DNA from 4 places in the Sodalis praecaptivus genome. Region 2 is predicted to be linked to each of the others. Evidence: predicted binding sites of a transcription regulator. Region 2 holds the regulator's gene; each other region holds the start of a gene.

Region 1 (5,629 bases), 1.5 Mb from region 2:
AAATCGCTGAAGTGCCTGATGGCTCCATCCTGATTTTCTCCGCCCACGGCGTCTCCCAGGCGGTGCGGGCAGAGGCGCGCAGCCGCGATTTGACCGTGTTTGATGCTACCTGCCCGCTGGTGACCAAAGTGCATATGGAAGTCGCCCGCGCCAGCCGTAAGGGAACCGAGGCCATTCTGATTGGCCATACCGGTCATCCCGAAGTGGAAGGCACCATGGGGCAATACAACAACCCCGACGGCGGGATGTATCTGGTCGAATCGCCGGAGGATGTCTGGCGGCTTAACGTCAAAAACGTTGATAATCTGTGCTTTATGACCCAGACCACGCTATCGGTGGATGATACCTCTGACGTGATTGACGCGCTGCGCGCGCGGTTCCCCGCGATTATCGGGCCGCGCAAAGACGATATTTGCTACGCGACCACCAACCGCCAGGAAGCGGTGCGCAATCTGGCCGCCGATGCCGATGTGGTGCTGGTGGTCGGCTCGAAAAACTCCTCCAACTCCAACCGGCTGGCGGAACTGGCCCAGCGGGTTGGCAAGCCGGCCTATCTGATTGACAGCGCCGGCGACATCCAGGAAAGCTGGCTGCAGGGCACGCAGGCAATCGGCGTTACCGCCGGCGCCTCGGCGCCCGATATCCTGGTGCAGCAGGTGATCGAACGTCTGCGCTCGCTGGGCGCCGAAGACGCTGAAGAGCTCATCGGCCGCGAGGAAAATATCGTCTTTGAAGTGCCGAAAGAGCTGCGGGTCGACGTGAAGATGGTGGAGTAATGCCATCCTCGCCGTCTTGCCCAACGCTTTCGTAACGGCGAACCCTCCCAAGCCGCGGGTCAATCGAACCGGAATCGGTAGGTTGGCGCCCCGCGGGTGCCGGTGGCGACCTGCAGCAGTGCGCCGTCCAGCTCGCCGGGGGCCGCCAGCTGCTTACGCGCCGAGGTGATAAACAGCGTCGTGCCTCCGGGGCCGCCAAAGGCGCAGCAGCTGGGCTGCGTGACCGGCAGCGGCACATGCTCGGCGAGCGTAAGCGTACCGTGGCGGATACGGTAGCGGCTAAGACAGCCGTGGCCGAAGCGCGCGTTAATCAAATCCCCCTCATGACTGAGCGCCGACCCGTCGGGCGTCATATCGTCGGCGGCGTGGCTGCGCATCTCCTGCGGCAGAATTCCCAGGCCGCTGGCTGAGAAAAACACCTGCTCGGCGCTGTCGGCAAACCAGACGCGATCTTCATGCCAGGCGAGCGTGTTGGGAATGGTCATGGCGCCGGCCATTTTGACCGGCCGGGAATCGCCCGGGGCAAACCGATACCAGCCACCGAGGGGCGCCGCTTCGTTAACGTCCATGGTGCTGAACCACAGGGAACCATCAGGGGCGATGGCGGCCTCGTTGGGGCGGGTGCCGGCCGCGTCCCGCGGGTAGGGGCAGAGCAACGCCGGCGGCGCCTGGCAATCCTCCCAGTGATAAAGCAGGATACCCTGGTCGCTCACCAGTAAAAACAGTTCGCGACGCTCGGTCAGCAGTGCGGCGCTGAACAGCGGCGCGAGGCTGCGCTGCTCGATGGCATCCCGCTCCGGCCAATAGCGCAGTAACCGGCGTTGTAAAATATCGACCCACAACAGGGACCGACTCTGGCTGCACCAGACCGGGGATTCCCCCAGCTCGGCGCGATAATCGCCCACCGGACGCACTTGACCGCTAAAAAGCGTCTCCATCCTGACCTCATCTTTGGCTTGCCGATAAGCGCTAAGTGTAGCGGCTTTACGCGATGGGGAAAGCGTAAAAGCGCATTGGCTATGAATAAACATTCAAATTGCGCAGCGTGGCGCAAAAAAAATGTCGTCGGCTAGCGGCCTAGCTCATCCTTTGCGCGGCCGAGCGCAAATTTATCATCACCACGGATTTCTGCTGGCGGCGGCGCGCCGGCACGGTTAACCTGAGAATAACCGACAAGATAAAAAAGTGAGAGGATCCATGAGCAACACACCAATCCGCATCGCGGTCGCCGGCGCGGGTGGCCGGATGGGGCGCCAGCTAATCCAGGCGGTGGCGCAGTCGGAACAGGCGGCGCTGGGCGCGGCGTTAAGCCGCGACGGTTCGGGATTGTGCGGGATGGACGCCGGTGAGCTGGCCGGTATCGGCGCCCTCGGCGTTACGATAAGCGACGACCTCACGGCGGTAATAGAGGATTTTGATGTCCTCATTGATTTTACCCGACCCGACGCTAGCCTGGCGTACCTGGAGTTTTGCCGTCAGCATCGCAAAGGCATTGTCATCGGCACCACGGGGTTTAGCGATGCGCAGAAAGAGGCTATTCACGCGGCGGCGCAAGAGACGGGCATTGTTTTCGCCGCCAACTTCAGCGTCGGGGTCAATCTGATGCTTAAGTTGCTGGAAAAAGCGGCGCAGGTGATGGGGGAGGAGGCCGATATTGAAATTATCGAGGCGCATCATCGCCACAAAGTGGATGCCCCGTCAGGCACGGCGCTAGCCATGGGGGAAGCGATTGCCGGCGCCCTCGGGCGCGATCTTGCCGATTGCGCGGTGTACAGCCGTGAAGGCCATACCGGCGAGCGCAAAGCGAAAAGTATCGGCTTTGCCACGGTGCGGGCCGGTGACATCGTGGGTGAGCATACCGCCATGTTTGCCGAGGTCGGCGAGCGCCTGGAGATCGCCCATAAAGCGTCAAGCAGAATGACTTTCGCCAGCGGAGCGGTGCGTGCCGCCGTTTGGCTTTCGGGCCAGAAAAAGGGCCTTTTTGATATGGTCAATGTGCTTGGTCTTGACAAATTATAGGGTTTCTTCTGAATTATTTTCTTCATATGACCTTATTAACTGATTGTTTATATTAAATAATTATGGATGTGTTGCTTAAGTGGTCTGGTTTTTGCCTATTTAAGTTGATTCCCTCGTAAAACCCCCTTTTTTTAACATTAAGCGGGGGATTATACGGCGCCATCTGCGGTTTCCGCCGCCAAAAGGCGCCGAAGAGCACCGCTTGCCGCTCTGGCGCCATCAAAATAGCGGGCAACCGTTTTCCTGGGCTGTTTTATCCTCTTTTTTACGCTGTTCATGCCCGCATTACGCTAAAGCGGACGAAAGCAGATAAAAAATATCCCTTTAGGGTAGACAAACTACAGGGTCATCTTTAAAATGCGCCCAATTTGCCAAAATTCTACCTTACAGGTGATTTTTGCATTGATTCATGCCGTTTGAATGAATTAATATGCAAATATAATGACTGAATATTCCTTGGAGGGTGTTTTGATAAAGTCAGCGCTGTTGGTTCTGGAAGACGGAACCCAATTCCACGGTCGGGCCATTGGGGCAGAGGGCACGGCGGTGGGGGAAGTGGTTTTCAATACGTCAATCACTGGTTATCAAGAAATCCTCACTGATCCTTCCTATTCTCGCCAAATCGTTACTCTCACTTATCCCCATATCGGCAATGCCGGCACCAATGAAGCAGACAACGAATCCCCCCGCGTGCAGGCGCAGGCGCTGGTGATCCGCGACCTGCCCCTCATCGCCAGCAACTTTCGCGATACGCTGTCGCTCTCGGATTATCTGAAGCAGCAGAATATTGTCGGCATCGCCGATATCGATACCCGTAAGCTGACGCGTCTGCTGCGGGAAAAAGGGGCGCAAAACGGCTGCATCATCGCCGGCGATAATCCGGATGCGCAACTGGCGCTGCGCAAAGCCCGCGAATTCCCCGGCCTGAACGGCATGGACCTGGCGAAAGAGGTGAGTACCACCGAACAATACAGCTGGACTCAGGGCAGTTGGACTCTGGACGGGGGATTACCCGCGCCGGCGACCGACCTGCCTTATCATGTGGTGGCTTATGACTACGGGATCAAGCGCAATATCATGCGCATGCTGGTGGATCGGGGCTGCCGCTTGACGGTGGTGCCGGCACAGACGCCGGCTGAAACGGTGCTGGCCATGAACCCTGATGGCATTTTCCTGGCCAACGGCCCGGGAGATCCGGCGCCCTGCGATTATGCGATCGCCGCCATCCAAACCTTCCTCACCACCGATATTCCGCTGTTCGGCATTTGCCTGGGCCATCAATTGCTGGCGCTGGCCAGCGGCGCCAAGACGGTAAAGATGAAATTCGGTCACCACGGCGGCAACCATCCGGTAAAAGATTTGGCGGCCGATCGGGTGATGATCACCGCCCAGAACCACGGCTTCGCGGTGGATGAAAAAACGCTGCCCGCCACGCTCCGGGTCACCCATACCTCACTGTTTGACGGCACGCTTCAGGGCCTGCACCGCACCGACAAACCGGCGTTCAGTTTCCAGGGGCATCCCGAGGCCAGCCCCGGCCCGCACGACGCCGCACCGCTGTTCGACCATTTTATCGAGCTCATCAACGCTTATCGCTCACAGCCTAACGTATCAGGAGCCTGAGATGCCAAAACGTACCGATATAAAAAGTATCCTGATCCTGGGCGCCGGCCCCATCGTTATCGGCCAGGCGTGCGAGTTCGATTATTCCGGCGCGCAAGCGTGCAAGGCCCTGCGCGAAGAGGGCTATCGCGTGGTGCTGGTGAACTCCAACCCCGCCACCATTATGACCGACCCCGACATGGCCGATGCGACCTATATCGAGCCTATTCACTGGGAAGTGGTGCGCAAAATAATCGAAAAAGAGCGGCCGGATGCGCTGTTGCCAACCATGGGCGGCCAGACGGCGCTCAACTGCGCCCTGGAGCTCGAGCGTGAAGGGGTGCTGAAAGCGTTCGGCGTGGAGATGATCGGCGCCACCGCTGACGCGATCGACAAGGCGGAAGACCGCCAGCGTTTCGACAAGGCGATGAAAAAAATCGGCCTGGAAACCGCGCGCTCCGGCATTGCCCATACCATGGACGAGGCGCTGGCGGTGGCGGCGGATGTCGGCTTCCCCTGCATTATCCGCCCCTCGTTCACCATGGGCGGCACCGGCGGCGGCATTGCCTATAATCGCGAAGAGTTTGAAGAGATTTGCGAGCGCGGTCTGGATTTGTCCCCCACTACCGAACTGCTGATCGATGAGTCTCTCATCGGTTGGAAAGAGTATGAGATGGAGGTGGTGCGCGATAAGAAAGATAACTGCATCATCGTCTGTTCTATCGAGAACGTCGATCCGATGGGTATCCACACCGGTGACTCGATAACCGTCGCGCCGGCGCAGACTCTGACCGATAAAGAGTACCAAATCATGCGTAATGCCTCGATGGCGGTATTGCGCGAAATCGGTGTGGAAACCGGCGGCTCTAACGTCCAATTTTCGGTCAATCCGAAAACCGGCCGGCTTATCATTATCGAGATGAACCCGCGCGTTTCCCGCTCCTCCGCGCTGGCGTCCAAGGCGACCGGCTTCCCCATCGCCAAAGTTGCCGCCAAGCTGGCGGTGGGATATACCCTCGATGAATTGATGAACGACATTACCGGCGGCCGCACGCCGGCCTCCTTCGAGCCGTCCATCGACTATGTGGTGACCAAGATCCCGCGCTTTAACTTCGAGAAATTCGCGGGTACCAACGACCGTTTGACCACGCAGATGAAATCGGTGGGTGAAGTCATGGCCATCGGCCGCACCCAGCAAGAGTCGCTGCAAAAAGCGCTGCGCGGGCTGGAAG
Region 2 (5,629 bases):
GTAGCGCCGCCGGCATTGCCTTTGACAGCGGTGAAGCGCATTCGGCGCTCTATGATACCGAACGTACCGCGACCCTGTTTTGTGAATTGGTCAATCGCTGGAAACGTCTGGGCGGCTGGCCGGTCGCACTACCCGCCACGGGTGACGCCGAAGAGGAGGCTTGCGCCGCGCAGGATCGCGCCAACCCCGCTATCGATCTGTAAACGCTGCCACGCCGCGGGCCGTCCGCGCGGACAATGACAGGGCTTTGGCGCTTGCAGGGCACACCACCTGCCCGTCCCCGGGGCGTCATGGGGATGGTACGGCGCCTTGGCGCTTGAGAGGTTGCCTAGCGAACGCCGCAGGGCATGCCGGGCGGCGATGACGCCCGCACTGCCCCGCGCCCGGCACGCTGAGAGGCAAAAAAAACCACCCGCTGTGCCTTGGGTGGTTTTGGGTGCGATAGCGCCGAGGCGGTCTCTCGGCCGTGGCGCATTAGCGCCGGACGGCATCGGGACGGCGCGCTATAGTGCGCACATTCCACCCGTTACTGCGCGTTATCCGCTTGCGAATTGTATTTTACCGCCGTTTCTTTAATCAGCGGCTGCAGCTCGCCGCGCTGGTACATTTCAATGACGATGTCGCAGCCGCCGATAAGCTCGCCGTCCACCCACAGCTGCGGGAAGGTCGGCCAGTTGGCGAATTTTGGCAGTTCAGCGCGGATATCCGGATTGGTCAGCACATCGACATAGGCAAAACGCTCACCGCAGGCGGACAGCGCCTGTACCGCCTGGGCGGAAAAACCGCAGCCCGGTAATTTAGGCGAGCCCTTCATGTACAGAAGAATCGGATTCTCGGCGATCTGTTGCTGAATTTTTTCGATAGTCGTGGTCATTGTCTCGCTTCCTTAAGCCAGTGGCTGGCTTTTATTTATCATGCATCGGGTCTGACGTAATTCACTATTCTAACGATTCCGGGGGGAACATTTAAATGCTTTTTTCACGTTAGCCCCGCAGGCGGGCTTCAGCCGCCCCGGCCGTGATACAACGGGCACGAACGCCGGGTCTGCCCTTGCGGCGGCGCAGATTTGCGACTAGGGCGTTTAACGGGCTGTAAAACCGTTGCTTTTTACGGCTGCCCGCGCGCAAAAATGCCGCATCGCGCATGTTATTCACGTTTATTCACAATCTGTAGGAAAATACGGATGCATTAGAACCGCAAATAGCTTAAATTCAGCTGAGCCGTCATTTTCCCCCGACCTTGGGCCACAGAGGATAGCGTTTATCATGCGTTTATGCTTTACGCTTTTTGTGCTGCTGTTTACCCAGCTCTTTCTCAATCTCGCGCACGCCGCGCCGAATGCGGGAGTCAATGCCGATCAACGTAAATCGCAGGCCAGCGCGGCGAAAACCGATGACCGACGCAAGCGCAAGCCCGTTAAGCTGCAAAAAAAGACCCGCAGCACCGAGAGCGAGCATTTGGGTAATCCCAAGTTAAAATCCGCCGTGGTGAAACCCCGCAAGGCCGTCGCCACCAAAACGCCCCCCGCCGACACAGCGCCAACCGCCGGCAAAACCACCGCCGCAAAAACGCACGCCGCCGGGCAGCGGGCGAAAACGAAAAGCGTCACCAGCGATAAAACCGCCGCCGTGAAGGTGGGTAAAAGCCCCATTACGTCTTCCCGCCGCCAACGTGAAAATACGCGTCTGGCGCATAACCAGGCCGCCGGCAAAGGGCTGAAGAAAGCCTATGGACGCCATCGCGGCGGCGCGCAAGCCCGGACGACGGCCATGGCGGCAGACGCGCAGCCATTGCGCATGAGCGAAAGCCACAAGGTTCGCTACCAGCACGCCAAATTAACGGCGATGGCCAAACTGATGTCGCAGGTGGGCAAGCCCTATCGTTGGGGCGGTAAATCGCCGACCACCGGATTCGATTGCAGCGGGTTGATTTACTACGCCTATAAAGACTTAATCCGCGTGCCGCTGCCCCGTACCGCGAACGAAATGTACCACCTGCGGGATGCAGCGCCGGTGAAAAAGAGCGAGTTGGAAAGCGGCGATCTGGTCTTTTTCCGCATCCGCAACCGCGGCACGGCGGATCATGTCGGGGTTTATCTGGGCAATGGCCGTTTCATTCAGTCACCCCGCACCGGGCGTGACATCCGTATCAGCTACCTGAGCGAAGATTATTGGCAGGATCATTATGTCGGCGCCCGCCGCGTGATGACGCCCACCACCATTCGCTGACGGCCACGCGCGACAGCCTCTCCCCCTTGCCGTCGCAGCGTAGGTCCTAAGGGCCTTTTGACGTCCGCGCCAGTTCACCGTGCCGATCCGCGCGCCGTTCCTGGGCCGCAATTCGATCCAGCTCCCTAGAAGTGGTTTAAAGATGACAAAAAAAAGGGCCTGGAGCCCTTTTTACCGTCTGGGTGAAGTTTGGCGCGGCGCCAAACGCGATCAATTCAATACGGCGGTAAAGCTGAAGATAATAATGACCAACAGCGAAAAGACGGTAGTCGTTAACGACCAAGCAAAATCGCGGCTCATGATATTTCCTTTTAACGCTTCTGCGTCAGGTGGCTAAGTTAGTCGGTATTCGTTCTCTATCTTGCCATAACCGTGGCCAAAAAGCATGTCCCGCCGGCGGCTCAACGCATATAACGCTTTCACTTTCTCGACAAATCGAGGAAAATTGCCTTTTGTTGGCAGGCAAACGATTCACATAGCATTATCCCCTGCTGCCGAGGGATCCAGGAGTAGTTTAGAGATGGCAACCATAAAAGATGTAGCCAAACACGCGGGGGTATCAACGACTACGGTTTCCCATGTGATTAATAAAACCCGCTTCGTGGCGCCGGAGACCAAACGCGCCGTATGGGACGCCATCAAACAGCTCAGCTATTCCCCCAGCGCGGTGGCGCGCAGCCTGAAGGTCAACCGCACCAAATCCATCGGTCTGTTGGCCAGCACCAGCGAAGCCCCCTATTTCGCCGAGATAATTGAATCCATAGAGCATCACTGTTTTGCCAAAGGCTACACCCTTATCCTGTGCAATTCCCACAACGAAACATCGAAACAGCAGGCCTATTTGCAAATGCTGGCGCAAAAGCGGGTCGATGGGCTGTTGGTGATGTGCGCCGAATACCCCGAAGCCCTGTTGCGGCTATTGGAAGAATATCGCCATATTCCCATGGTGGTGATGGATTGGGGTGAGGTGCGCGGCGATTTTACCGATACTATCGTCGATAATGCCTTTGCCGGCGGTTATATGGCCACCCGCTATTTACTCGATCGCGGCCACCGGGATATTGGCGCCATTCCCGGCCAGCTGGCGCGCAATACCGGCGGCGGGCGCCACCGCGGTTATCTTCATGCGTTAAAAGAGGCCGATATTCTGCCCAACCAGGCCTGGATTGTTCAAGGTGATTTCGAGCCGGCTTCCGGTTATCGCGCCATGCAACATATTCTGGCCCAGTCCCACCGTCCCAGCGCGATATTTTGCGGCGGCGACGAGATGGCGATGGGCGCATTGTGCGCCATCCACGAGCATGGGCTGCGCGTACCGCAAGACATTTCACTGATAGGCTACGATAATGTCAGCCACTCGCGGTATTTCACCCCCGCGCTTACCACGGTGGATCAGCCCAAGGCCGTATTAGGGGAATCCGCGCTGACCATGCTGCTTGATAGGATCATCAGCAAGCGGGAAGCCGCGCAGACGATCGAGGTTCATCCCACCCTGGTGGAGCGCTGTTCGGTGGCCGATGGCCCCTACCGTAACCGCTAATCCAGTGCCGTCGATGGCTGAGGCCCCGTGTTTGCGGCGGCATTGGCCATTATGCACGGCGTTTTACGCGCTACCTGGCCGCGTCAATTTCCCCGCGACGCGGAAATGAATAATAACTCTTTAGGCGCACTAACTCTTTGAGGAGTGTAACTGTTTCCCAAAGTTATCATTAACTTAGGCTATTATTCCTATTGCTGTTTTTGGAGTTGTCTAAAGCCGGATGCAGGCTTATACTCAATTACGTTAACAATTATAACGAGTTGTTTATTCATTTTGCTTTAGGGACCTGATGTTTACTCATGCATGCTTTTTTCGTGCAAAGCAGCCGGTTTAACAACCATTCTGAGTTTCTATTCCTCTGTTAATTTGTCGTATCAGACACCACGGCTTACCGTGGATTCTTATAAAAGCTCGCAGGCAGCGCCTGGCTCTTCCTGACGAGGTATTTTTAGAAGAAAGGTGATGGAGAAGCTATGAGTTCCTCGTGTGTTGAAGACCTGAGCTTTCAGGATAACGCTTGGTATCGCATCGTCCATGAATTACTCGCTGAAGCCGACATTGAAATCAATGGATCCCGTCCATTCGATATTCGCGTCAACAACCCGGATTTTTTTAAGCGCGTACTACAGGACGGTTCACTGGGTTTAGGTGAAAGTTACATGGATGGCTGGTGGGATTGCGAACGGCTGGATATGTTTTTTCAGCGTGCGTTGCGCAGCGGACTGGAAAATAAGCTCCCCCATCATTTAAAAGATACCCTACGCGTCGCCGCGGCGCGCCTGACTAATCTCCAATCGCGCAAAAGGGCCTGGATCGTCGGTAAAGAACATTACGATTTAGGCAATGACCTCTTTTCGCTGATGCTCGATCCGTATATGCAATATTCCTGCGGTTATTGGCCTCATGCCGCCAGCCTTGAGCAGGCCCAGCAAAATAAACTGGAGATGATTTGCCAGAAACTGCAATTGCAGCCGGGGATGTCGCTATTGGATGTCGGTTGCGGCTGGGGCGGTCTGGCGAATTATGCGGCACAACATTATGGCGTTAAAGTCCACGGCGTCACTATCTCGGCCGAGCAGCAAAAGCTGGCGCAAACGCGCTGCGCAGGGCAAGATGTCACGATTTTGTTGCAGGATTATCGCGATTTAAATTTGCAATTCGATCGCATTGTCTCGGTAGGGATGTTCGAGCACGTGGGGCCGAAAAACTACCCAACCTATTTCGATGTGGTGGCCCGTAATCTGAAACCCGACGGTCTGTTTTTGCTGCACACCATCGGCGCGAACCGGACCGATATGAATGTGGATCCGTGGATTAACAGATATATCTTCCCGAACGGCTGCCTGCCGTCCGTACGGCATATTGCCGATGCCAGCGAGCCCCATTTCGTCATGGAAGACTGGCATAATTTCGGCGCGGATTATGATCGCACGCTCATGGCCTGGCATGAACGCTTCATCGCCGCCTGGCCGACGTTGCAGGGCAATTATTCCGAACGTTTTTACCGCATGTTTGTTTACTACTTACAGGCCTGCGCCGGCGCGTTCCGCGCCCGCAATATCCAGCTATGGCAGGTTCTGTTCAGCCCTCGGGGCGTCGAAGGCGGTCTGCGCGTCGCGCGGTAAACAACGTTGCGCCGTCATGGCTGCCGGCGCATATGACGGCGCTGTCAGACCGCGCCGCCGCCCATCTGGGTCAGGCGCGCTCGCGCGCCGCCAAAACCCGCTCTACGGTGTCGACAATCGCCTGCGTCTGCGGGTCAATTTCGATATTGACGCTATCGCCGAGTCGTTTCTTACCGAGCGTGGTGCGCAGCAACGTTTCAGGAATTAAATGTACGCAAAAACGGTTGCCCGCGACT
Region 3 (5,629 bases), 1.1 Mb from region 2:
GCGCCTATCATCGCGCAAATGGCAGACGCCGGACGATGACGGCCCGGCCGCCTCCGACGGCGGCAGCGGCAAACCGCCGTCCGAAGAACGGCAGACGCCGAAGGCGGGCGGCACAAGCGCTGCCGGCGGCGGCGCGAATGCCGCTCCTGCCGGCGCGGTACTCGGTGGCTCCGGCAACAAACCGCCGTCCGAAGAACGGCAGACGTCGAAGGATGACGGTACAAGCGCACTCGGCGGCGGCGCGAATGGCACTCCCGCCGGCGCGGCACTCGCTGCCCCCGGCGGCAAACCGCCTAGCGAACGACAGAGCGCGAAGGGTGACGGCACCAGCGCACCCGACGGCGGCGCGGCGGCCCCCCCTGCCGCGGCCGCCCGTCCGCCTGTTGCGGCGCCGGAGGCCGGGGAGCCACGCCAATGAGAACGCGCAAACACGCCAATTTATTGCTGGTGGATGATGATACCAGCCTGCTGAAGCTGCTGGGCATGAGGCTGACCAGCGAGGGGTTCACGGTCACGACCGCGGAAAACGGCCCAGAGGCGCTGCGGCAGCTGCTGCGCAATAAAATCGACTTGGTCATCAGCGATTTGCGCATGGACGAAATGGACGGTATCGCGCTGTTCAAGGCCATACAGCAGCAGCAGCCCGGCCTGCCGGTGATCATACTCACCGCCCACGGCTCGATCCCGGAAGCGGTGTCGGCGACCCAGGAAGGGGTGTTCAGTTTTCTGACCAAACCGGTGGATCGCGACGCGCTTTATCGCGCCATCGACGAAGCGCTGGCGTTGACCCAACCCGCCAGCGATGAACGCTGGCGGGAGGCCATCGTTACCCGCAGCCCGCTCATGCTGCGCCTGCTGGAGCAAGCGAAGATGGTCGCCCAGTCGGACGTCAGCATCCTGCTAAGCGGGCAGAGCGGCACCGGCAAAGAGATTTTGGCAAAAGCGATCCACGCCGCCAGCCCGCGCGCCCATGCCCCGTTCGTGGCAATAAACTGCGGTGCCTTACCGGAGCCGCTGCTGGAGTCCGAACTGTTCGGCCATGCCCGCGGCGCTTTCACCGGCGCGGTCAGTCAGCGTGAAGGGTTATTCCAGGCCGCCGACGGGGGGACGCTATTTCTTGATGAAATCGGCGATATGCCGCTGTCGTTGCAGGTCAAATTGCTGCGGGTACTGCAAGAGCGCAAGGTACGCCCGCTCGGCAGCGATCGCGATCGCGCTATCGATGTGCGCATTTTGTCCGCTACCCATCGCGATTTGCCGAAGGCGATGGCGGCGGGGGAGTTCCGCGAGGATCTCTATTATCGATTGAATGTCGTCAGCCTGAAACTGCCGCCCTTGCACGAACGGGCCGAGGATATCCCCCTGCTGGCGCAGCATTTATTACGTATGGCGGCGCAGCGCCATAAACCCTTCGTGCGCAGTTTTTCCGCCGATGCCATGAGACGACTGGTGGCCGCCGGCTGGCCCGGTAATGTACGCCAACTGGTGAACGTGATAGAACAGTGTGTGGCGTTAACCTCCACGCCGGTCATCGGTGATGCGCTGGTAGCGCAGGCGCTGGCGGATGATACCACGGTGATGCCGACCTTCGCCGAGGCGCGCCATCAATTCGAGTTGCGCTATTTACGCAAGCTATTGCAGATAACCCGCGGAAATGTGACGCAGGCCGCACGGATGGCTGGTCGCAACCGTACAGAATTTTATAAACTCTTGTCCCGCCACACGCTGGACCCGAATGATTTTAAACATTGATCGGCCCTCGTTTCCGATGATCGACGGCGAGCGCCGGTAATCGACCAAGTAGGTGAAGTAATGAAAAAAATTGATGCGATAATCAAACCCTTTAAATTGGATGACGTGCGCGAAGCGCTGGCCGAAGTCGGCATTACCGGGATGACGGTAACCGAGGTGAAAGGATTTGGCCGGCAAAAAGGGCATACTGAATTGTACCGCGGCGCGGAGTACATGGTGGATTTCCTGCCCAAGGTGAAAATTGAACTGGTGGTGCCGGATGATATCGTCGACAGCTGCGTCGACACTATTATGCATACCGCACAGACCGGCAAGATCGGCGACGGCAAAATTTTTGTCTTCGACGTCGCCCGCGTCGTGCGCATCCGTACCGGCGAGCAAGACGAAGAAGCCATCTGAGGCACGCTGCCGGCGGCCGAAGCCATTGGAACACCGACGCCGTTGCGCCGGCGCCCGAGGAGCGGCACAGGATGCCTCTCGGCAATATCGCCACGCGTAGGCGGTAAGCGTAGGCGTGGGCGCCGTGAGCGCGCAACGCACCGGATGTCTGCGGGGGGCGCGCATGAATTTTTCCGCCTTCGCGATGAAAATATTTCGCGATGTGGCCCGGGGGGCGGCTACAGGCTGGATGCGGCCGTTTAAAGGAAATCGTTTGCGTAAAAAGCGGCGCTGGACCCTTTCGGAAATGTGGCAAAAAAGATTACACTGACGGCCGGTCATTCCCCCTAATTTAATCGCCGTAGTAGGTTAGCTGAGAGTCAGGAGAAACAGATGTTAAAGCGTGATATGAACATTGCAGATTATGATGCCGCACTGTGGCAGGCAATGGAGCAGGAAGTGGTGCGCCAGGAAGAGCACATTGAACTGATTGCATCTGAAAACTACACCAGCCCGCGCGTTATGCAGGCCCAGGGCTCACAGTTGACCAATAAGTACGCGGAAGGCTATCCCGGCAAGCGCTACTACGGCGGATGTGAATATGTCGACGTGGTGGAGCAGTTGGCCATCGATCGCGCCAAAGCGCTGTTTGGCGCCGATTATGCCAATGTTCAGCCGCATTCGGGATCGCAAGCCAACTTCGCCGTTTATACCACCTTGCTGCAGCCGGGCGATACCGTGCTGGGGATGAATCTGGCGCACGGCGGTCATTTGACCCACGGCTCCCCGGTCAATTTCTCCGGCAAATTGTACAATATCGTGCCTTACGGTATCGATGAGAGCGGCCATATCGATTATGAGCAGCTGGCCGAACTGGCGAAAACCCATCAGCCGAAAATGATTATCGGTGGTTTCTCCGCTTATTCCGGCGTGGTGGACTGGGCCAAAATGCGGCAAATCGCCGACAGTATCGGCGCTTATCTGTTCGTGGATATGGCCCACGTGGCGGGTCTTATCGCCGCCGGCGTGTATCCGAACCCGGTGCCCCACGCGCACGTGGTGACCACCACGACCCACAAGACGCTGGCCGGCCCCCGCGGCGGTTTGATCCTGGCCAAAGGCGGCAGCGAAGAGCTGTACAAAAAGCTGAACTCTGCCGTGTTCCCCGGCGCGCAGGGCGGTCCGTTGATGCACGTGATCGCCGCCAAGGCGGTGGCGCTGAAAGAGGCGATGGAGCCCGCGTTCAAAACCTACCAGCAGCAGGTGGCCAAAAATGCCAAGGCCATGGTGGAAGTTTTCTTGTCGCGCGGGTTCAAAGTCGTCTCCGGCGCTACCGATAATCACCTGTTCTTGCTGGATTTAGTAGATAAAAACCTGACCGGAAAAGAGGCGGATGCGGCGCTGGGCCGTGCCAATATCACCGTCAACAAGAACAGCGTGCCGAACGATCCAAAAAGCCCGTTCGTTACCTCCGGGGTGCGTATCGGCACGCCGGCGGTCACCCGCCGCGGTTTTACCGAGGCCGATGTGCGTGAATTGGCCGGCTGGATGTGCGACGTGCTGGAAAATATCAACGATGACGCGGTGATTGAACGGACTAAAAATAAAGTGCTGGATATCTGTGCTCGTCATCCCGTTTACGCCTGACGGTAGCGGACGGTACTAACGAAACAAGGGGACTGCTCGGCGCTTGCTGGCGCACCCCCGTCACAAACGGCTAACCGGCCCCCCGCGGGGCCGGTTTTTTTGGAGGTCCTGGCAGCGCCGAGGCGCGCTTGGGCTACCCTCGCCGCCGATTGTCGGCCCGGCGTTTTTCGGGCCACGCGCCGCCCGTCGGCCAGCGCGGGCCGAGGTTGTCTCAGGACGCGCAGGCGATACGGCACCGGCTCGGCAGTATCGCAGTCGGGATTCAGGATTCGAGCAGATCGCGGATCCGCTGGCGCTGCGCCTGCGGCAGCGGTATGCGCACCTGCAGCAGCGGCGGCGAGTATAAGGGCAATTGCATCTGGAACGGGGTAATCACCAGCACGGTATTTTTCGGCGCGCCGCGCGCCTGAAATTCGGTGACCGATTGAAATTTGATATTCAGCGGCAACAGCGTCAGTTCCCGAATTTGCAGCTCCAGTTTGCGTTCCTGCTCTCCCTCTGATTGGCTTAAAATCACCACCTGTTTTTCCTGCAAATCCGTCTCTTGCATCAACCAGGCGCCGAAGATGACCGCAATCAGACCCATCTCCTCTCGGCTGAAACGAATACGATACTCCGCTTCCAGCGGTATCATCGCCGCGCGGGTAGCGCGCAGCAGACTGGGATATTTTTCCTCTACTTCGCTTTGCAGGCTGCTATCGATGCCCATGTGGAAATGGCAGCGTTCCAACGCGGCGCTCAAATGGAAAAACAGCTGTTCCGCCAGCGGGCCCTCGTGGGGAAACGTTCTACCGGAAAGCTGCGCGAAACGGCTGATAAGTCGCGCGACCGCCTGGCTCAGCCGCCGATCGTCGGCTGAGTTCGGATCGGCGGGCTCAGGATGCTTCAGCAAACTGATCAGCAGCGTGAGCCCGAACACTTCGCTGTCCGGCAGCGACCAGTCGCGAAACGCTGCCTGCACCGCCGGGTACGCTTGTTTCTGGCTAAGCCATTGCCGCTGATGCTGATTGAACGCCGGCGTCTGCTGGCGGTGGCACTGTAACAGTAGATAACGCAGCCAGAGCGTGAGGAACTGGCGGTTACTTTCGGCACGTTGCACGGGCAATAGGGGTAAAAGGCGCTCAAGCGCGTCCGTCAGGCGCGACGGTGGAAATTGCAGCGCGGGCGGCAGGCTATGCCACTGCTGGGTCAGCGCCGCGGTGAAATCGCGTTCGACGCGATCGGGGCACAACCGCAGCGCCCGACGTAGACCCTCGAACAGACACAACCGATGATTGAGTATGTTGCCCTCAATACGGTATTCCTCCTCCCGGCGGCGCAGGGCGAGCCGATACAGCGTGCCGATTTCGGCGTCGAGTTGCGCGAGATCGCGTTGTGTGGTCTCGGGATCCGTCCCGCATTGATGCGCCAGCTGCGTCAGCGAGCAAGGCGCCGTCGCCGAATACAGCAGCAGCAACAGATGGCTGCGCCTGCCGGAAGCGGACAGCGCGGGCGCCTGTGAAGTGGGCGGACTCATGGGTCGTATAACCTTTTGGTTATCGTAATAGCCTTAATCATAGTCAACCGCCCCCGCTCGTTTACCGGCGTGGCGTTTTTTGTTTTACAGCTTTAAGCCGCGTCACATTTTTCCGCTTGGCCGCGTTAGAATTTCTTTTTTTGGAGTCACTTTTTCCATTCCAGCCTCGCCGCCTCTTTCTCGGCTCGGCCCGTGCGGCCGTGACGCTTGCCGGTCTGGTGAAACCAGGGATGGATCCTCGTCTAAGTTATGTTATTTTATAACATTATCAGGTTGAGGGCATCGAGCGCCCGCCGGGAGAAGGTGTGACAAAAACTAACGATCGCGCGCTGCGGC
Region 4 (5,629 bases), 1.1 Mb from region 2:
AACCGTACAGCGTTTGTTTGTAATAGCGCGGCTGGCTGAGCATCGGCAGCCGCAGCTTCACGTCGACCCAACTGTCGGGGTTGCCCTGCTGCTTCGCCGTCAGGGCGCGCGCATCCAGCATATGGGCATAGCCCATATTATAGGCCGCCAGGGCAAACCAAATCTTTTCATCTTCCGGGATGGAATCCGGCACCCGCTGCATCATGCGCGACAAATAAAGCGCGCCGCCGCGCACGCTTTGCTCGGCGTTGGTTCGATCGCCTATTCCCAGACTGTCGGCGGTGGGGCGGGTAAGCATCATCAGCCCGCGTACCCCGGTGGCCGACGTGGCTAGCGGATCCCAATGGGATTCTTGATAGGAAATGGCCGCCAGCAACTTCCAATCGATATCGCGGGCATAGCGTTGAAACAGCGGTTGCAGCGCGGGCAAAATCGCATCAATTGCGTTAAGGAAGGTTTTGGTATCCACATAATCGAACCCGCCAACGTGGCCGAGATACTTTTCCTCCAGCCGCGCCATGATGCCGTTGTCGTTTAACTGGCTGAAGAAGTCCAGCAGCGCGGCCGATAGCCCCTCGCTATCGCTGCGCCGAAGATACCAGGTAACCGGTTCTTCCTCGGTAATATCAAACGCCACCGCCAGCTGCGGATGCACTCGCTGCAGCAGCCCGACGGTGGCGGAGTCGGCCAGCGTATAATCCAGCTTACCCTCCGCCACTTTTTCCAGCAGCGACCGGCTGCTTAAATCCGATGAAACTTCCCAGGATAACTGCGGATATTGCTTCTTTTGCAACTGCCGGAGCTGGGAAATTTGCGCCGACCCCGAAGCGACCGCCAGTCGCCCCCGGAGATCCCCCAAATTTTTCGGCCGCGGCTGGCCCAGGCGGTACACCAATTGCTGCGATACCGAATAGTAGGACGGACCAACGGTGAATCTGTTCAGCCGCTCAGTGTTGTAAATCAAGCTAGCGGCCAGAAGATCGGCGTTGTCATTATCCAAGTCGTCAAATAGCTGATTCAGATTGCTGCGAACGCGCACCTTCAGTTTGACGCCGAGGTAATCGGCGAAGCGTTGCGCCAGATCGTAATCGAAACCCGCCGGTTGATTATTGACGCGATAATAGCTCAGCGGCGCGTCCAGAGTGCTGATACGAAGTTCGCCGCGCGCTTTAATGGCCGCCAGGCTATCCTGATGGGCGTTTCGCCAGGGGACGGTAGTCCAGAGTGCCCAGGTGAGCAAAATGGCGATAAGGCCGATAATAAAGTAATTTAATTTGAAGCGCTTCAAAGCGTTATCTCATGCCGGAGGCAGGCCTCGCTGTCGTTAACGGCAGTATTATTATGGTTTTTTCTCCGAACAGGAGGGCATTTTGCGCAACAAAGCGCCAACGTGCAACAAGATTGATGCATGCGCTCAGGTGCTCAGGGGGTCAATAAGGATGAAAGAATAACTGCGCAAACGGTTTCGTCCGCAGCCGGGATTCTCTATAATGACGCGCGTTTTCCCCTGTTGTTGCGCCCCATGAATGGTCGAGCCACACACCCGCGGCCGGCGGTTCAAAACGAGAGATCTGTTACTATGGAAATATTGCGCGGTTCCCCCGCTCTGTCCGCATTTCGCATTAATAAGCTGCTGGTCCGCTGTCAGGACGCCCGTCTGCCGGTCGACGATATCTATGCCGAATACATCCATTTCGCCGATGTCAGCGCGGCGCTCGACGAGGATGCGTTAAATCGGCTGCAGCGACTATTGCAATACGGGCCTTCTCTCGCCGAACATCAGCCGCAGGGGCGGCTATTGCTGGTGACGCCGCGACCCGGCACGCGGTCTCCCTGGTCGTCGAAGGCGACAGATATTGCCCACAACTGCGCCTTGCCCCAGGTCACGCGTCTGGAGCGTGGTCTGGCCTACTATATTCAGGCGCCGCGGCTGAGTGAGCCCCAGTGGCGCCAGCTCGCCGCCCTGTTGCACGATCGGATGATGGAAACGGTGTTTACCCGTCTGGAGGAGGCGCAGGCGTTATTTGCTCAGCACGCGCCGGCGCCGGTGACGCTGGTGGACGTGATGGGCGAAGGGCGCGGCGCGCTGGAGGCGGCCAATTTGGCGCTGGGTCTGGCGCTGGCGCAGGACGAAATCGATTATCTCTTCGCGGCCTTCACCCGTTTGGGGCGTAACCCCAGCGATGTCGAGCTGTACATGTTCGCGCAGGCCAACTCAGAGCATTGCCGGCACAAGATTTTCAACGCCGACTGGGTTATCGACGGCCAGCCGCAGACCAAGTCGCTGTTCAAAATGATCAAAAACACCTACGAGCAGACGCCCGAGTTTGTGTTGTCCGCCTATAAAGACAACGCCGCGGTGATGGAAGGATCGGCGGTGGGGCGTTTCTTTCCCGATGCGCAGGCGGGGCGCTATGACTACCATCAGGAAGCGGCGCACATTTTGATGAAGGTCGAAACCCATAACCACCCGACCGCCATCTCGCCCTGGCCCGGCGCGGCGACCGGCTCCGGCGGCGAAATCCGCGATGAAGGCGCTACCGGCCGAGGCGCCAAGCCGAAAGCCGGTCTGGTCGGTTTTTCGGTCTCCAATTTACGCATCCCGGGCTTTGAGCAGCCGTGGGAAGAAGACTTCGGCCGCCCGGAGCGCATCGTCAGCGCGCTGGATATCATGACCGACGGGCCGCTCGGAGGCGCCGCGTTCAACAACGAATTCGGCCGCCCAGCGCTGACCGGCTATTTCCGCACCTATGAGGAGCGCGTCGATAGCCACAACGGCGTGGAGCTGCGGGGTTACCACAAGCCGGTGATGCTGGCCGGCGGCATCGGCAATATCCGCGCATCCCACGTGCAAAAAGGGGAAATCAGCGTGGGCGCCAAGCTGATTGTTCTGGGCGGACCGGCGATGAATATCGGCCTCGGCGGCGGCGCGGCGTCTTCGATGGCCTCCGGGCAGTCAGACGCCGACCTGGATTTCGCCTCGGTGCAGCGCGACAATCCGGAAATGGAACGCCGCTGCCAGGAAGTTATCGACCGTTGCTGGCAGCGGGGCGAGGAGAATCCGATTCTCTTTATTCATGACGTGGGCGCCGGCGGCTTGTCCAACGCGATGCCGGAGCTGGTCAGCGACGGCGGGCGCGGCGGCCGTTTCCAATTGCGCGCAATTCCCAATGACGAACCGGGCATGAGCCCGCTCGAAGTCTGGTGCAACGAATCCCAAGAGCGTTATGTCATGGCGGTCGCGCCGGAGCGGCTGGCGGAATTTGACGCTATCTGCCGCCGCGAGCGCGCGCCCTATGCGGTGATCGGCGAAGCAACGCAAGCGTTGCATCTCAGCCTGGACGACGACCATTTCGGCGACCGGCCGATTGATTTGCCGCTGGATGTGCTGCTCGGCAAAACGCCGAAAATGCTGCGTGACGCCGTCAGCCTACAGGCCGCGGGCCATGCGCTGAACCGCGACGGCATCACCCTTGCCGAGGCGGTTAACCGCGTGCTGCATCTACCGGCGGTGGCGGAAAAAACCTTCCTTATCACCATTGGCGATCGCAGCGTAACCGGCATGGTGGCGCGCGATCAGATGGTTGGACCCTGGCAGGTGCCGGTGGCGGACTGCGCCGTTACCACCGCCAGCCTGGACAGCTATTACGGCGAGGCGATGTCCCTTGGCGAGCGAGCGCCGGTGGCGCTATTGAATTTTGCCGCTTCCGCCCGCCTGGCGGTGGGCGAAGCGCTCACCAACCTGGCCGCGACGCACATCGGCGAGATCAAGCGGGTGAAACTTTCAGCCAACTGGATGGCGGCCGCGGGTCATCCCGGCGAAGACGCCGGCCTGTATCAGGCGGTGAAAGCCGTGGGTGAGGAGCTTTGCCCGGCGCTGGGGCTGACTATCCCGGTGGGCAAGGATTCCATGTCGATGAAAACGCGCTGGCAGCAGGGAGCGGAGCAGCGGGAAATGACCGCGCCGCTGTCGCTGGTTATCACCGCGTTCGCCCGGGTGGAAGATGTGCGTGCGACCGTGACGCCGCAATTACAGCCGGCGCGCGATAATGCGCTGCTGCTTATTGATTTGGGCGCCGGGCATCAGGCGCTGGGCGCTACCGCACTGGCGCAGGTTTACCGCCAGCTCGGGGACGAAACCGCCGACGTGCGCGATGCCGGGCAACTGGCCGGCTTCTTCCGCGTTATGCAACAGCTGGTGGCGCAAGGAACGCTGTTGGCCTACCACGATCGCGCCGACGGCGGTTTACTGGTTACCTTGGCGGAGATGGCGTTTGCCGGCCACTGCGGCATTGATGCCGATATCGGCACACTGGGGGAAGATACGCTGGCCGCCCTGTTTAATGAGGAATTGGGGGCGGTTATCCAGATTGACGCGGCCGACCGCGACGCGGTAACGGCCCTGTTCCGCCAGGAGGGGCTGGAGGCGTGTCTGCACTATCTGGGCACGGCCCAGCCCGGCGACCGCTTTATCCTGCGCGCCGGGGAGCGCCCGCTTTACAGCGAGAGCCGCACCACCCTGAGAACCTGGTGGGCGGAAACCAGCTGGCAGATGCAGCGGCTGCGCGACAATCCCGAAAGCGCCGATCAGGAACATGCGGCCCGTCAGGACGATAACGATCCGGGCCTGACGGTAGCGTTGAGTTTCGATCCTGCCGATGATATCGCCGCACCGTTTATCGCCAGGGGCGCGCGGCCGAAAGTTGCGGTACTGCGGGAGCAGGGCGTGAATTCTCATGTGGAGATGGCGGCCGCCTTCCACCGTGCGGGCTTTGAAGCTGTCGATGTGCATATGAGCGATCTGCTCGCCGGTGCGCGGACGTTGGACGATTTCCATACGCTGGTGGCCTGCGGCGGTTTCTCCTATGGCGATGTTTTGGGTGCGGGTGAAGGTTGGGCGAAGTCGATTTTGTTCAATTCGCGGGTGCGCGATGCGTTCGAGGCGTTCTTTCACCGGCCGCAGACCTTGGCGCTCGGGGTCTGCAACGGGTGTCAGATGATGTCCAATTTGCGTGAACTGATCCCCGGAGCGGAGTTGTGGCCGCGCTTTGTCCGCAATAAATCCGAACGATTTGAGGCGCGGTTCAGCCTGGTGGAGGTCACCCAGAGTCCGTCGCTGCTGTTGCAGGGTATGGTTGGCTCCCGTCTGCCTATCGCCGTCTCCCACGGCGAAGGTCTGGTGGAGCTGCGCGACGCGGCGCATTTGGCCGCGCTTGAGCATGCGGGCCTGGTGGCGCTGCGGTATGTGGACAACTACGGTAAGGTCACGGAGAATTATCCCGCCAACCCCAATGGCTCACCCAATGGCATCACTGCGGTGACCAACGCCAGCGGACGCGTCACGTTGACTATGCCGCATCCTGAACGGGTATTCCGTACCGTCAGTCACTCCTGGCATCCCGCGGAGTGGGGCGAAGACGGCCCTTGGATGCGGCTGTTCCGCAACGCGCGCAAGCAACTGGGCTAACGCGGCCTGACGAATCTGCGCCGGCGAGCGGCCGGCGTGGAGACATAGGCCTGGGGCGATGATGCTATTGCCCGGGCGGCGCCAATGGGCTATTTGGCTCGGGGCTTCGCCCATGCTCCTATGGGCTGTCGGGCTCGGGGCTTCGCCCATGGACTCCTATGG

What was found. Region 2 encodes PurR, which represses purine synthesis genes. Its sites were predicted from a motif close to CANGCAAACGTTTGCNTG; they were not measured.
Region 1: carA (glutamine-hydrolyzing carbamoyl-phosphate synthase small subunit) is a predicted target of PurR. The motif match lies at 3,024-3,041, and genes of this name have one in related genera.
Region 3: glyA (serine hydroxymethyltransferase) is a predicted target of PurR. The motif match lies at 2,394-2,411, and genes of this name have one in related genera.
Region 4: purL (phosphoribosylformylglycinamidine synthase) is a predicted target of PurR. The motif match lies at 1,453-1,470, and genes of this name have one in related genera.

The regions. Positions count from the first base shown of each region.
Region 1 covers NZ_CP006569.1:3,887,558-3,893,186, reverse strand. Annotated here, with positions in the region: gene ispH (4-hydroxy-3-methylbut-2-enyl diphosphate reductase) at 1-776, shown strand, start outside; gene SANT_RS17320 (SMP-30/gluconolactonase/LRE family protein) at 836-1,714, opposite strand; gene dapB (4-hydroxy-tetrahydrodipicolinate reductase) at 1,974-2,795, shown strand; gene carA (glutamine-hydrolyzing carbamoyl-phosphate synthase small subunit) at 3,264-4,418, shown strand; gene carB (carbamoyl-phosphate synthase large subunit) at 4,420-5,629, shown strand, end outside.
Region 2 covers NZ_CP006569.1:2,338,242-2,343,870, forward strand. Annotated here, with positions in the region: gene rnt (ribonuclease T) at 1-203, shown strand, start outside; gene SANT_RS10355 (Grx4 family monothiol glutaredoxin) at 527-874, opposite strand; gene SANT_RS10360 (C40 family peptidase) at 1,266-2,228, shown strand; gene SANT_RS24095 (YnhF family membrane protein) at 2,439-2,528, opposite strand; gene purR (HTH-type transcriptional repressor PurR) at 2,749-3,768, shown strand; gene cfa (cyclopropane fatty acyl phospholipid synthase) at 4,242-5,393, shown strand; gene SANT_RS10375 (riboflavin synthase) at 5,464-5,629, opposite strand, start outside.
Region 3 covers NZ_CP006569.1:1,252,677-1,258,305, forward strand. Annotated here, with positions in the region: gene SANT_RS22865 (hypothetical protein) at 1-418, shown strand, start outside; gene glrR (two-component system response regulator GlrR) at 415-1,752, shown strand; gene glnB (nitrogen regulatory protein P-II) at 1,813-2,151, shown strand; gene glyA (serine hydroxymethyltransferase) at 2,524-3,777, shown strand; gene csiE (stationary phase inducible protein CsiE) at 4,040-5,293, opposite strand; gene SANT_RS05610 (nickel/cobalt transporter) at 5,599-5,629, shown strand, end outside.
Region 4 covers NZ_CP006569.1:1,244,038-1,249,666, forward strand. Annotated here, with positions in the region: gene mltF (membrane-bound lytic murein transglycosylase MltF) at 1-1,288, opposite strand, end outside; gene purL (phosphoribosylformylglycinamidine synthase) at 1,580-5,467, shown strand.